3 regions of the Streptomyces sp. SID5464 genome follow, and region 3 is predicted to be linked to each of the others. Evidence: riboswitches for the same ligand, from Rfam matches in the RefSeq annotation. Region 3 holds a riboswitch; each other region holds the start of a gene.
The links. Region 3 has a riboswitch for thiamine pyrophosphate ahead of GTY47_RS30775 (thiamine ABC transporter substrate-binding protein). Riboswitches for the same ligand answer to the same signal wherever they lie in the genome.

Region 1 (3,923 bases), on a different contig from region 3:
GGTCGGGAGTCTGCTCGGGTCGCTCGCGCTCTCTATCAGTATGTGAAAACTCACTCCTTGTGATCTGCTGTGTACGTTCAGCAAGATTCCACCAAGTGTCAGAGGTTCGTTCCCGGCCAGTCCACGGCGAATGACGGGGTTAGCGATGCGCGAGTCCGTACAGGCAGAGGTCATGATGAGCTTTCTCGTGTCCGAGGAGCTCTCCTTCCGCATTCCGGTGGAGCTGCGCTATGAGACCAGTGATCCCTATGCCGTCAGGCTGACCTTCCACCTGCCCGGTGATGCCCCGGTGACGTGGGCTTTCGGCCGGGAGTTGCTGATCGACGGGGTCGGCCGGCCGTGCGGGGAGGGCGATGTGCGGGTCACGCCCGTCGACCCGGACTCGCTGGGCGAGGTGCTGATCCGGCTTCAGGTGGGCAGTGACCAGGCGCTGTTCCGGTCGTCGACGGCACCGCTGGTCGCCTTCCTCGATCGCACCGACAAGTTGGTGCCGCTGGGCCAGGAGGGGTCGCTCGCCGACTTCGACGCCCATCTCGACGAGGCCCTGGACCGCATCCTCGCGGAACAAGGCGCCGGCTGAGGCATCCGTCGGGCGGCACGGTGGAGTAACGCTTCACCGGATGCCGCCGAGCTGTGCAGGAACGCTTCTCTGTGCGGCGGGGGCTTCGGAGTTCGAGAGGCGTCAGCGCTTGCGGCGCCGGCCCCTCCCCCCGCGTGCCGGGGCCGCGACCGCCTCCGCGGCCGGCTGCGCTCCCGAGCGGTCCGCCGAGACCACCAGTGCCGCCAGCGCCGTGGTGACCGGCACCGAGGCGACCAGGCCGATCGAACCGACCAGCGTGCGCACGATCTCCTCCGCGACCAGCTCGCTGTTGGCGACCGTCCCGACACCGCTCTGCGCGATGGAGAACAGCAGGAGCAGCGGCAGCGCGGCACCCGCGTACGCGAGGACGAGCGTGTTGACGACCGAGGCGATGTGGTCGCGGCCGATCCGGATCCCCGCGCGGTACAGGCCCCGCCAGCCCATGGACGGGTTGGCCTCGTGCAGCTCCCACACCGCCGACGTCTGTGTGACCGTCACGTCGTCGAGCACGCCGAGCGATCCGATGATGACGCCGGCGAGCAGCAGACCACTCATGTCGATCGTCGGGTAGAGCCCGTGGATCAGACCGGTGTTGTCGTCGGTGTTGCCGGTGAGCGCGGCCCAGTCGATGAACAGCGAGCCGAGAACGCCGATCAGCAGCAGCGAGACGAGGGTGCCGAGCACCGCCACGGAGGTCCGGGCGGACAGGCCGTGACACAGATACAGGGCGATGAGCATGATGGCGCTCGCGCCCACCACCGCCACGAGCAGCGGGTTCGAGCCCTGAAGGATCGCGGGCAGGATGAAGAAGTTCAGCACCAGGAAGCTGATGGCCAGTGCGACCAGGGCCATGACACCCCGCAGTCGCCCGACGACCACGACGGCGAGGGCGAAGATGCCGGCGAGCAGCGCCATGGGCAGGCGGCGGTTGATGTCGGTGACCGAGTACTGGAGGTCCTTCGGCGCGGAGGGCTCGTAGGCGACCACGACCTTCTGGCCCTCGTGCAACTGGCGGGACTGGTCCGGCTGGACGATCTCGGTGAAGGTACGGCCCTTGTCCTTGCCGCTGTCGACCCGGATCGTCGCCCGCTTGCAGGTCCCCTTCTCCTGCTGCACAGCGGAGGAACCCTCGGCGGTGGAGGTGTCGCCGGTCGGCGGGACGCCCGAGGCGCCGGCCTCCTTGCAGCTCACCGCCACGACCTTGGTGACCGAGGCCTGCTGCGTCTGCCGGTCGAAGCCGACGCCGGTGCGCTCGTGCGGCGGGGCCCCGCCCGGCCACAGCACGGCGAGACCGACCAGCACGGCAGCGGCGAACGGGATCAGGACCGCCGCGATGACCTTGCGCAGGTGCATCGAGACCGGCGTGGCAGGGCCGTGGCTGTGACTGTGCCCGTGCCCGCCGCCCGGGGCGGAGCCGGGTCCGTTTCCGTGACCGTGCCCGTCGCCGCCGCCGTGGCCGTTGCGCCCACCGTGCCCATGGCCGCCGCCGGGGCCGTGGCCTTCGCCGTACCCGTCGTCTCCGCCGCGCCCGTGGCCTCCGCCGGGCCTGTCGCCTTGTCCGTGCTCGTGCCCGTACCCGTTGCCTCCGCCGGGTCGGTCGCTTTCCCTGGGGCCGGGGCCGGAATCGTGCCAGCTGCCGGAGCCGGCCCCATACGTACCGGCCGGACCGGCCGCACCGGCACCCTGCCCGCTGCCGGGACCTGGCCTGTGCCCCTGCGTCTGCCCCCGGGCAGGCCCGAACCCGCCCCCGGCGGCGAAATCGTGCTCGCGCCCACGGCCGTTGCCGTTGCCGGCGCCGGACCCGCGGGGCGGTTCGGGCGGTGGGTAAGGAGGACGCTGCGTCGTGGTCACCGACCGATCATCGCAAGAACGAGGGGGGCCCTCTGTTCACCGCGCCAGAATTGCCGCTAGCGTGGAGGCACCTTTTGTACACGCGGGAGCTCGGAGCACCGGGCTGAGAGGGCGCTGACCTCCGTCCCAGCGATGTTTCACATGAAACATCACCGAAGTCGAGTGATGTTTCACACGGAACGTCGGCAGACGGAAGCCGCTGCGTCGACCGCCGAACCTGTTACCGGGTAATGCCGGCGTAGGGAGTAGGTCTCATGACCAACAAGGACGCACGCACGCCTGCCTCCGTTCAGGACGAACAGTCCGAGGAGGCCGGGAAGTCCATCGGCTGGCACAAGGCGTACGTCGAGGGCAGCCGCCCCGACCTGCGGGTGCCGGTCCGACAGGTGCATCTCACCAACGGCCAGTCGGTCACGCTGTACGACACGTCGGGCCCGTACACCGATCCGCTCGTCGACACGGACGTCCGCAGGGGCCTGTCGCCACTGCGCGAGAACTGGATCATCGCCCGTGGCGACACCGAGGAGTACGCCGGCCGGCCCGTCCGACCCGAGGACGACGGCATCAAGCACACCTCGCCACGCGGTGGCCTCCGCAACCTCGACGCCGTCTTCCCCGGTCGGCCGCGCCAACCGCGCCGCAGCAGGGACGGCAAGGCGGTCACGCAGCTCGCGTACGCCCGCCGCGGCGAGATCACGCCCGAGATGGAGTACGTGGCCATTCGGGAGAACGTCTCGCCCGAGGTGGTCCGCGACGAGATCGCGGCCGGCCGGGCGGTGCTGCCGGCCAACGTCAACCACCCGGAGATCGAGCCGATGATCATCGGCAAGCGGTTCCTGGTGAAGGTCAACGCCAACATCGGCAACTCGGCGGTGACGTCCTCCATCGAGGAGGAGGTCGAGAAGATGACCTGGGCGACCCGCTGGGGCGCCGACACGGTCATGGACCTGTCCACCGGCCGCAACATCCACACCACGCGCGAGTGGGTGCTGCGCAACTCCCCCGTGCCCATCGGCACCGTGCCGCTCTACCAGGCCCTGGAGAAGGTCGACGGCAAGGCCGAGGAACTGACCTGGGACATCTACAAGGACACGGTCATCGAACAGGCCGAGCAGGGCGTGGACTACATGACGGTCCACGCGGGCGTGCGCCTGCCGTACGTGCCGCTGACGGCCAACCGCAAGACCGGCATCGTCTCGCGCGGTGGCTCGATCATGGCCGCCTGGTGCCTCGCGCACCACAAGGAGTCGTTCCTGTACGAGAACTTCGAGGAACTCTGCGAGATCCTCGCCGCGTACGACGTCACATACTCTCTCGGAGACGGTCTGCGGCCGGGCTCGATCGCGGACGCCAACGACGAGGCGCAGTTCGCGGAACTCCGGACTCTCGGGGAACTCAACCGGATCGCGAAGCGTTTCAACGTACAGACCATGATCGAAGGCCCGGGCCACGTCCCGATGCACAAGATCAAGGAGAACATCGACCTTCAGCA
Region 2 (3,923 bases), on a different contig from region 3:
CGCCGGATTCATCGGCGTGCCCGACTCGATCAGGCGGCGGCCCTGCGCCAGGTCCCGGGGGCGGCCCACCGCCAGCAGCGCGACCAGCCGGTCGCCGCGCAGCCAGCAGACCGTCCAGGCCGGTCCGGCCGGGTCGCCCCGCCAAAGGGTCGTGTCGGCGGCCGCGTGGTGCCCGGCGTACTGCACGAACCGTCCGAACTGCTCCGACCAGAAGTACGGCACGGGGTCGTACACCGCCGGGGTCTCCCCCGAGGCCCGGCCGACGATGTTCACGGCGACCGTGCGCGGCCCCTGGAGGGCGTTGTCCCAGTGGTGCACCAGCAGGCGCTCGCCGTACCGGCCCGAGGGGAAGGAGGCGCAGTCGCCGACCGCGTACACGTCGGGCACCGACGAACGAAGGTGCTGGTCGGCCACGATCTCGCCGTGCGTGCCCAGCTCGATCCCGGAGCCGGACAGCCAGGCCGTGGCCGGACGGGCGCCGATGCCGACGACGACCGCGCCCGCGGGCAGCCGCGAGCCGTCGTCGAGGACCACCGTTCCGGGTTCCACACGCTCCACGCGCGCGTGCGTCCGCAGCACGGCACCCGCGTCGGCGTACCAGCGGGCCATCGGCGCGGCGACCTCGGCGGGCAGCGCCCCGGCGAGGGGCCGGTCGGCGGCCTCCACGACGGTCACCGCGCAGCCCGCCTCGCGCGCGGCCGTGGCGAACTCCGCGCCGATCCAGCCCGCGCCGACGACCACGATGTCGTGCCGGCGGGCCAGCACCGGCCGCAGCCGCTCGGCGTCGTCCAGGGTGCGCAGCAGGTGCACGCCCGGCACGCCCTCCGCCCCGGGCAGCCGGATCGGTTCGGCACCGGTCGCGACGACCAGGACGTCGTACGGCACGGGCCCGTCCTCGGTGTCCAGCTCGTGGTCGCCTGGGCGCAGGCCCAGCACCTCGCAGCCGAGCCGCAGTTCGATGCCGAGGGCCTCGAAGTCGACGTCGAAGGCTGAGCCCTCGGCCTTGCCGAGCAGGACGGCCTTGGACAGGGGGGGCCGGTCGTAGGGCTGGTGCGGCTCGGCGCCGAGCACGCTCACCGTGCCGGTGAAGCCCTGCTCGCGCAGGGCGACCGCGGTCTGGACACCGGCCATGCCCGCGCCCGCCACGACCACGCGCCCCGGCGCGGACGAACCTGGTTCCTGCGTCTGCTCGCTCACCTGATCACCATAGACAACTGACATTTCGTCAGTCAGTGCTCATCCGCAGTGACCTGCTCCACAACGCTCGTCCCGCTGCCCGCCTGGGACTCCCACTCCCAGCTCTCCTCCAGCCGCACCCGCCCGTCGGGCAGTTCCACGACGGTCGACACGCAGTGCCCGGAGGAGGTGGTCCCGTCCCCCTTGAGTTGTACGTACCGGAAGTCCAGCCTGTCGCCCTCCCGGGTACCCACGAGATGTCCGCGTACGACGTCGCCGCCCGAGTACTCGGCCCAGACCTCTCCGTCCTGCTCGTGGTACGTGAACCGGGTGCGGGTCCCCACCTGGCCGGGTGCCTGGTCGGCGACCGGGGCCAGGACGAGACCGTCGAGGGATCGGGCCATGGCGGTGGCTCCCTTACTGCGGCGTACGGCATCGGGCTAGGGTGGGTGGCCAACGTAAGGCACTCGCGGGAGCCCGGACGCACCGGGCTGAGAGGGAGGCTGGCGGCCTCCGACCGTACGAACCTGATCCGGGTCATGCCGGCGAAGGGAGGGGCTGGACGCCCATGTCGCGTACGCGAACGTCAGACGTCCTCGTCGTCGGGGGCGGGATCATCGGCCTGGTCACCGCGTGGCGGGCCGCGCAGCGCGGACTCGCCACGGCCGTGGTGGACCCGGAGCCGGGCGGCGGAGCCGCACAGGTGGCGGCCGGGATGCTGGCCGCCGTCACGGAACTGCACTACGGCGAGCAGACCCTGCTCGGTCTGAACCTCGCCTCCGCCCGGCGCTATCCGGACTTCGCGGCCGAGCTCACCGAGCAGACCGGCCACGACCTCGGCTACCGCCGGTGCGGCACGCTCGCCGTGGCCCTGGACGCCGACGACCGGGCCCATCTGCGCGAACTGCACGCCTTGCAGCAGCAGTCGGGCCTGGAATCGCAGTGGCTGTCGGGGCGGGAGTGCCGTCGCCTGGAGCCGATGCTCGCGCCGGGCGTGCGCGGCGGGCTGCGGGTCGACGGGGACCACCAGATCGACCCGCGGCGGCTGGCCGGGGCGCTGGTCGCCGCGTGCGAGCGGACCGGTGTGGTCTTCCACCGGGCATGGGCGGAGCGGCTCACCGTCGTACGGGACCGGGCCACGGGTGCCGTCACGGACGACGGCACCCCGCTGGACGCCGGACAGGTCGTGCTGGCCGGGGGCAGTCTCAGCGGGCGGCTCGCGGGCGTCCCGGAGGATGTGCTGCCCCCCGTGCGGCCGGTGAAGGGGCAGGTCGTACGGCTGACCATGCCGCAGCGGCACGGGTCGTTCCTCAGCCGGACCGTGCGCGCGGTCGTGCGCGGCAGCCATGTCTACCTGGTGCCGCGCGAGAGCGGCGAGCTGGTCATCGGGGCGACCAGCGAGGAGCTGGGCTGGGACACCACCGTGACCGCGGGCGGTGTGTACGAGCTGCTGCGCGACGCGCACGAGCTGGTCCCGGGCATCACCGAGCTGCCCCTCACCGAGACCCGGGCCGGACTGCGCCCCGGCTCCCCCGACAACGCGCCGCTGCTCGGCCCGACCGGTCTCGAAGGGCTCTCGTTGGCCACCGGGCACTACCGCAACGGCGTCCTGCTCACGCCGGTCACCGGCGACGCCATGGCGCACGTCCTGACGACGGGTGAACTCCCCGAGGAAGCCCGCCCCTTCACTCCGAAGCGCTTCAGCACCGCCACCGCCCTCACGGAGCAGCCCGCATGAACATCTCCGTCAACGGGGAGCCCCGGGACGTCCGGCCCGGTACGGCTCTCGACTCCGTCGTGAAGTCCCTCACCGCCGCGCCGTCCGGCGTGGCCGCCGCCCTCAACGAAACCGTCGTCCCGCGCGCCCAGTGGCCGTCCACGCCCCTCGCCGAGGGGGACCGCGTGGAAGTCCTCACCGCCGTCCAAGGAGGCTGACCATGGCCGACGATCCGTTTGTCCTCGGTGGTACGTCCTTCACGTCCCGCCTGATCATGGGCACGGGCGGGGCGCCCAGCCTCGACGTGCTGGAGCGGTCGCTGGTCGCGTCCGGGACGGAGCTGACGACGGTCGCGATGCGCCGGGTGAACGCCTCGGTGCACGGCTCGGTGCTGTCCGTCCTGGACAAGCTGGGCATCCGCGTCCTGCCCAACACGGCGGGCTGCTTCACGGCCGGTGAGGCCGTCCTCACGGCCCGTCTCGCGCGCGAGGCCCTCGGCACCGACCTGGTCAAGCTGGAGGTCATCGCAGACGAGCGCACGCTGCTGCCGGATCCGATCGAGCTGCTGGAGGCGGCCGAGACGCTGGTCGACGACGGGTTCACGGTGCTGCCGTACACCAACGACGATCCCGTGCTGGCGCGGAAGCTGGAGGACGTCGGCTGCGCGGCGATCATGCCGCTCGGCTCGCCGATCGGCTCCGGACTGGGCATTCGCAATCCGCACAACTTCCAGCTGATCGTCGAGCACGCGCGCGTGCCGGTGATCCTGGACGCGGGGGCCGGTACGGCGTCGGACGCCGCGCTGGCGATGGAGCTGGGGTGTGCGGGTGTGATGCTCGCCTCGGCGGTGACGCGGGCGCAGGAGCCGGTGCTGATGGCCGACGCGATGCGGCATGCCGTGGAGGCGGGGCGGTTGGCCTACCGGGCGGGACGCATCCCTCGGCGGCATTTCGCGGAGGCGTCGTCTCCGATGGACGGCGTGGCCGTGCTGGATCCGGAGCGGCCCGCTTTCCAGTGAGCGGAGGCAGCG
Region 3 (3,923 bases):
CGCCCCGAACTCCCCGAGCGACACGGCGAAGGCGAACCCGGCCGCGATCAGCAGCGCCCGCCGCACCATCGGCAGATCCACCTCACGCCACACCCGCCAGGGCGAGGCCCCCAGCACCGAGGCCGCCTCCCGCAACCGCACGTCCACCGCCCGCAGTACGGGCAGCATCGTCCGCACGACGAACGGCACACCGACCAGCGCCTGCGCGAGCGGCACCAGGATCCACGAGGACCTCAGATCGAGCGGCGGCGCGTCGAGGGCGATCAGGAACCCGAACCCGACGGTCACCGCGGACACCCCGAGCGGCAGCATCAGCAGGGCGTCGAAGCCGCGCACGAACCGCCCGGCGTCCCGGCGGGTGAGCGCGACGGCGGCAAGACCGCCGATCACCACGGCGATGAGCGTGGCGGCTACGGCGTACGACAGCGAGTTGCCGATGGCCTCGATCGGCGGGACGAGGAACACTCCCCCGTCCTCGCGGGTCAGCGCCCGGTAGTAGCCGAAGCCGGGGGCGTCCAGGGATCGCTGCACCAGCACGGCGAGCGGCAGCAGGAGCAGCACGGATACGGTGACGAGCACCCCGCCCAGCAGCGCCCACTGCCCCGTGCCACGCGGCCGGCGCGCGGTCACGGACGGGTCCACCAGCCGCAGCGCGGTCTCCCGCCGCCGTACGGTCCAGGCGTGCAGGGCGAGGATCGCGCCCACGGCGACGAACTGGATCAGCGTCAGCACGGCGGCCGTGGACAGGTCGAAGATCTCCGACGTCTGCCGGTAGATCTCCACCTCCAGGGTCGAGAAGGTGGGCCCGCCGAGGATCTGGACGACACCGAAGGAGGTGAAGGTGAACAGGAAGACCATGAGCGCGGCGGCGGCCACGGCGGGCGCGAGCGCCGGCAGCGTGACCTGCCGCCAGGCCCTCAGCGGCGACGCCCCGAGCATCCGCGCGGCCTCCTCCTGCCGCGGGTCGAGCTGCGCCCAGAGCCCGCCGACGGTCCGGACGACGACCGCGTAGTTGAAGAAGACGTGCGCGAGCAGGATCGCCCACACGGTGGTGTCCAGCCGCACGCCCCACAGCTCGTCGAGCAGTCCGCCGCGCCCGACCAGCGCCAGGAACGCCGTACCGACGACGACCGTCGGCAGCACGAACGGCACGGTCACCACGGCCCGCAGGACCTGCTTGCCGCGGAAGTCGAAGCGCGCGAAGACATACGCGCCGGGCAGCGCGACCAGCAGGGTGAGTGCCGTCGAGACGATCGCCTGCCAGGTGGTGAACCACAGCACGTGCCGGACGTCGGACTGCGCCAGCACCTCGCCGATCCGCCCGAACCGCCAGACCCCGTCGACCTTCAGGCCGCGCGCGACGATCGCGGCGACGGGGTAGGCGAAGAAGACGGCGAAGAACGCGACGGGCACGGCGATGAGCCCGAGCCGCGCCGCGCTCCCGCGCCGGTCCCTGCGGACGGTTACCTCAGTACGAGTGAGGTCCACGACTTGACCCACTGGTCACGGTTGTCGGCGATCTTCGCCGGGTCCATGGTCTCCGGGTCCTTGGCCTGCGGCCCGTACTTCACGAACTCCGGGGGGACCTGGGCGCCCTCGCGCACCGGGTACACGTACATGTTGAGCGGCATGTCCTCCTGGAACCGCTCGCTGATCAGGAAGTCGAGGAACGCCTTGCCGCCCTTGCTGTTCTTGGCGTTGCTCAGCAGCCCGGCGTACTCGACCTGCCGGAAGCAGGTGCCCTGCGCGACCCCGGTCGGTGCGGTGCTGGGCTTCGGGTCGGCGTAGACGACCTCGACGGGCGGCGAGGAGGCGTACGACACGACGAGCGGCCGGTCCCCCTTGGCCTTCTTGCCGCCGGCCGAGCCGGAGAACTCCTCGTTGTAGGCCTGTTCCCAGCCGTCGACGACCTTCGCGCCGTTGGCCTTGAGCTTCTTCCAGTACCCCTCCCAGCCGGCGTCGCCGTACTTCGCGGCGGTGCCCAGCAGGAAGCCCAGGCCGGGCGAGGAGGTCGACGCGTTCTCGGTGACCAGGAGGTTCTTGTACTGGGGCTTGACCAGGTCGTCGAAGCTGCGCGGCGGGTCGAGCTTGTGGTCGGCGAAGTACTTCTTGTCGTAGTTGACGCAGATGTCACCCGTGTCGATCGGAGTGACCCGGTGCTTGCCCTGGTCCGCCCGGTACTCCGGCGCGATCCGGTCCGAGCCCTTCGGCTCGTACGGCTGGAACAGGCCGTTGTCGAGGGCGCGGGACAGCAGCGTGTTGTCGACGCCGAAGAAGACGTCGCCCTGCGGGTTGTCCTTGGTCAGGATGGCCTTGTTCACGGCCTGCCCGGCGTCGCCGTCCTTGAGGACCCTGACCTTGTAGCCGGACTGCTTCTCGAAGGCCGCGATGACGTCCTTCGAGGCGGCCCACGAGTCGTGGCTGACGAGGGTCACGGTCTTGGAGTCGCCTGACCCCTGGCCGCCGTCGGACGACCCGCACGCGGCGAGTGTGCCGGCCATGCCGAGACCGACGACCACCGCCGTCAGCCGCTTTGTGGTGATGCTCACTGGATTCCTCCTGGAGGACCAGGAGAAGACGCGGCCCTGCCCGGGATCTCTGGGAATCCCGGGCAGGGCGCAACAGCTCGAGTGGAGACCGATCTCCCTACCCAGAATGACCTGGGCCAGGTTCGGAGGGTCTGCGGCCGTGTGCCGCACTCTCAGCGCTGTGGCGCTCCCCTGTCGGAATATGAAGGTGTCGGATATGCAGGTGCGGAGTATGCGGGTGTGCTTACGCCGGTCAGACTACCGTTCGGTGGCCGCGAGCTGACCACACGCCCCGTCGATCTCCTGACCACGGGTGTCCCGGATCGTCACCGGCACACCATGGGCCGCGATCGCCTCCACGAACGCCTTCTCGTCCTCGGGCCGCGAGGCGGTCCACTTGGAGCCGGGCGTCGGGTTGAGCGGGATCAGGTTCACGTGCACGGGCCTGCCCTTGAGCATGCGACCGAGCCGGTCACCGCGCCAGGCCTGATCGTTGATGTCCCGGATCAGCGCGTACTCGATGGACAGTCGGCGCCCGGACTTCGCCGCGTACTCGAACCCGGAGTCGAGGACCTCGCGCACCTTCCACCGCGTGTTCACGGGGACGAGGGTGTCGCGCAGCTCGTCGTCGGGGGCGTGCAGCGAGATCGCGAGGCGGCACTTGAGGCCCTCGTCCGCGAACCGGTGGATGGCCGGGACGAGACCGACCGTCGAGACCGTGATCCCGCGCTGCGAGAGCCCCAGCCCGTCGGGCTCGGGGTCGGTCAGCCGCCGGATGGCGCCGAGGACCCGGTTGTAGTTGGCGAGCGGCTCACCCATGCCCATGAACACGATGTTGCTGAGCCGCGCCGGGCCGCCCGGCACCTCGCCGTCCCTGAGCGCCCGCATACCGTCCACGATCTGGTGCACGATCTCGGCGGTGGACAGGTTCCGGTCGAGCCCCGCCTGCCCGGTCGCACAGAACGGGCAGTTCATCCCGCACCCGGCCTGCGAGCTGATGCACATCGTCACCCGGTCCGGGTAGCGCATCAGCACGGACTCGACGAGCGTCCCGTCGAACAGCCGCCACAGCGTCTTGCGCGTGGTGCCCTGGTCGGTCGACAGATGCCGCACGACGGACATCAGATCGGGAAGCAGCGCCTCCTGGAGCCGACCGCGGGAGCCGGCCGGAATGTCCGTCCACTGCTCCGGATCGTGCGCGTACCGCGCGAAGTAGTGCTGCGAGAGCTGCTTGGCACGAAACGGCTTCTCCCCGACAGCGGCAACGGCCTCCTTGCGCTCGGCAGGAGTGAGGTCGGCGAGATGCCGCGGCGGCTTCTTGGCTCCGCGCGGGGCGACGAAAGTGAGTTCTCCGGGCTTAGGCATGGCTCAACCAGTGTCGCAGATCGATTTGGG

Region 1: another riboswitch for thiamine pyrophosphate. It lies ahead of thiC (phosphomethylpyrimidine synthase ThiC); the one in region 3 lies ahead of GTY47_RS30775 (thiamine ABC transporter substrate-binding protein).
Region 2: another riboswitch for thiamine pyrophosphate. It lies ahead of thiO (glycine oxidase ThiO); the one in region 3 lies ahead of GTY47_RS30775 (thiamine ABC transporter substrate-binding protein).

Annotation. Positions count from the first base shown of each region.
Region 1 covers NZ_WWIQ01000022.1:545,821-549,743, forward strand. The annotation lists gene GTY47_RS18050 (IclR family transcriptional regulator C-terminal domain-containing protein) at 1-46, shown strand, start outside; gene GTY47_RS18055 (SsgA family sporulation/cell division regulator) at 146-580, shown strand; gene GTY47_RS18060 (YibE/F family protein) at 683-2,431, opposite strand; TPP riboswitch at 2,504-2,693, shown strand; gene thiC (phosphomethylpyrimidine synthase ThiC) at 2,686-3,923, shown strand, end outside.
Region 2 covers NZ_WWIQ01000001.1:30,446-34,368, reverse strand. The annotation lists gene GTY47_RS00170 (FAD-dependent oxidoreductase) at 1-1,197, opposite strand, end outside; gene GTY47_RS00165 (hypothetical protein) at 1,230-1,580, opposite strand; TPP riboswitch at 1,636-1,747, shown strand; gene thiO (glycine oxidase ThiO) at 1,745-2,914, shown strand; gene thiS (sulfur carrier protein ThiS) at 2,911-3,111, shown strand; gene GTY47_RS00150 (thiazole synthase) at 3,114-3,911, shown strand.
Region 3 covers NZ_WWIQ01000061.1:60,438-64,360, forward strand. The annotation lists gene GTY47_RS30770 (iron ABC transporter permease) at 1-1,488, opposite strand, end outside; gene GTY47_RS30775 (thiamine ABC transporter substrate-binding protein) at 1,464-2,501, opposite strand; TPP riboswitch at 2,626-2,732, opposite strand; gene rlmN (23S rRNA (adenine(2503)-C(2))-methyltransferase RlmN) at 2,787-3,893, opposite strand.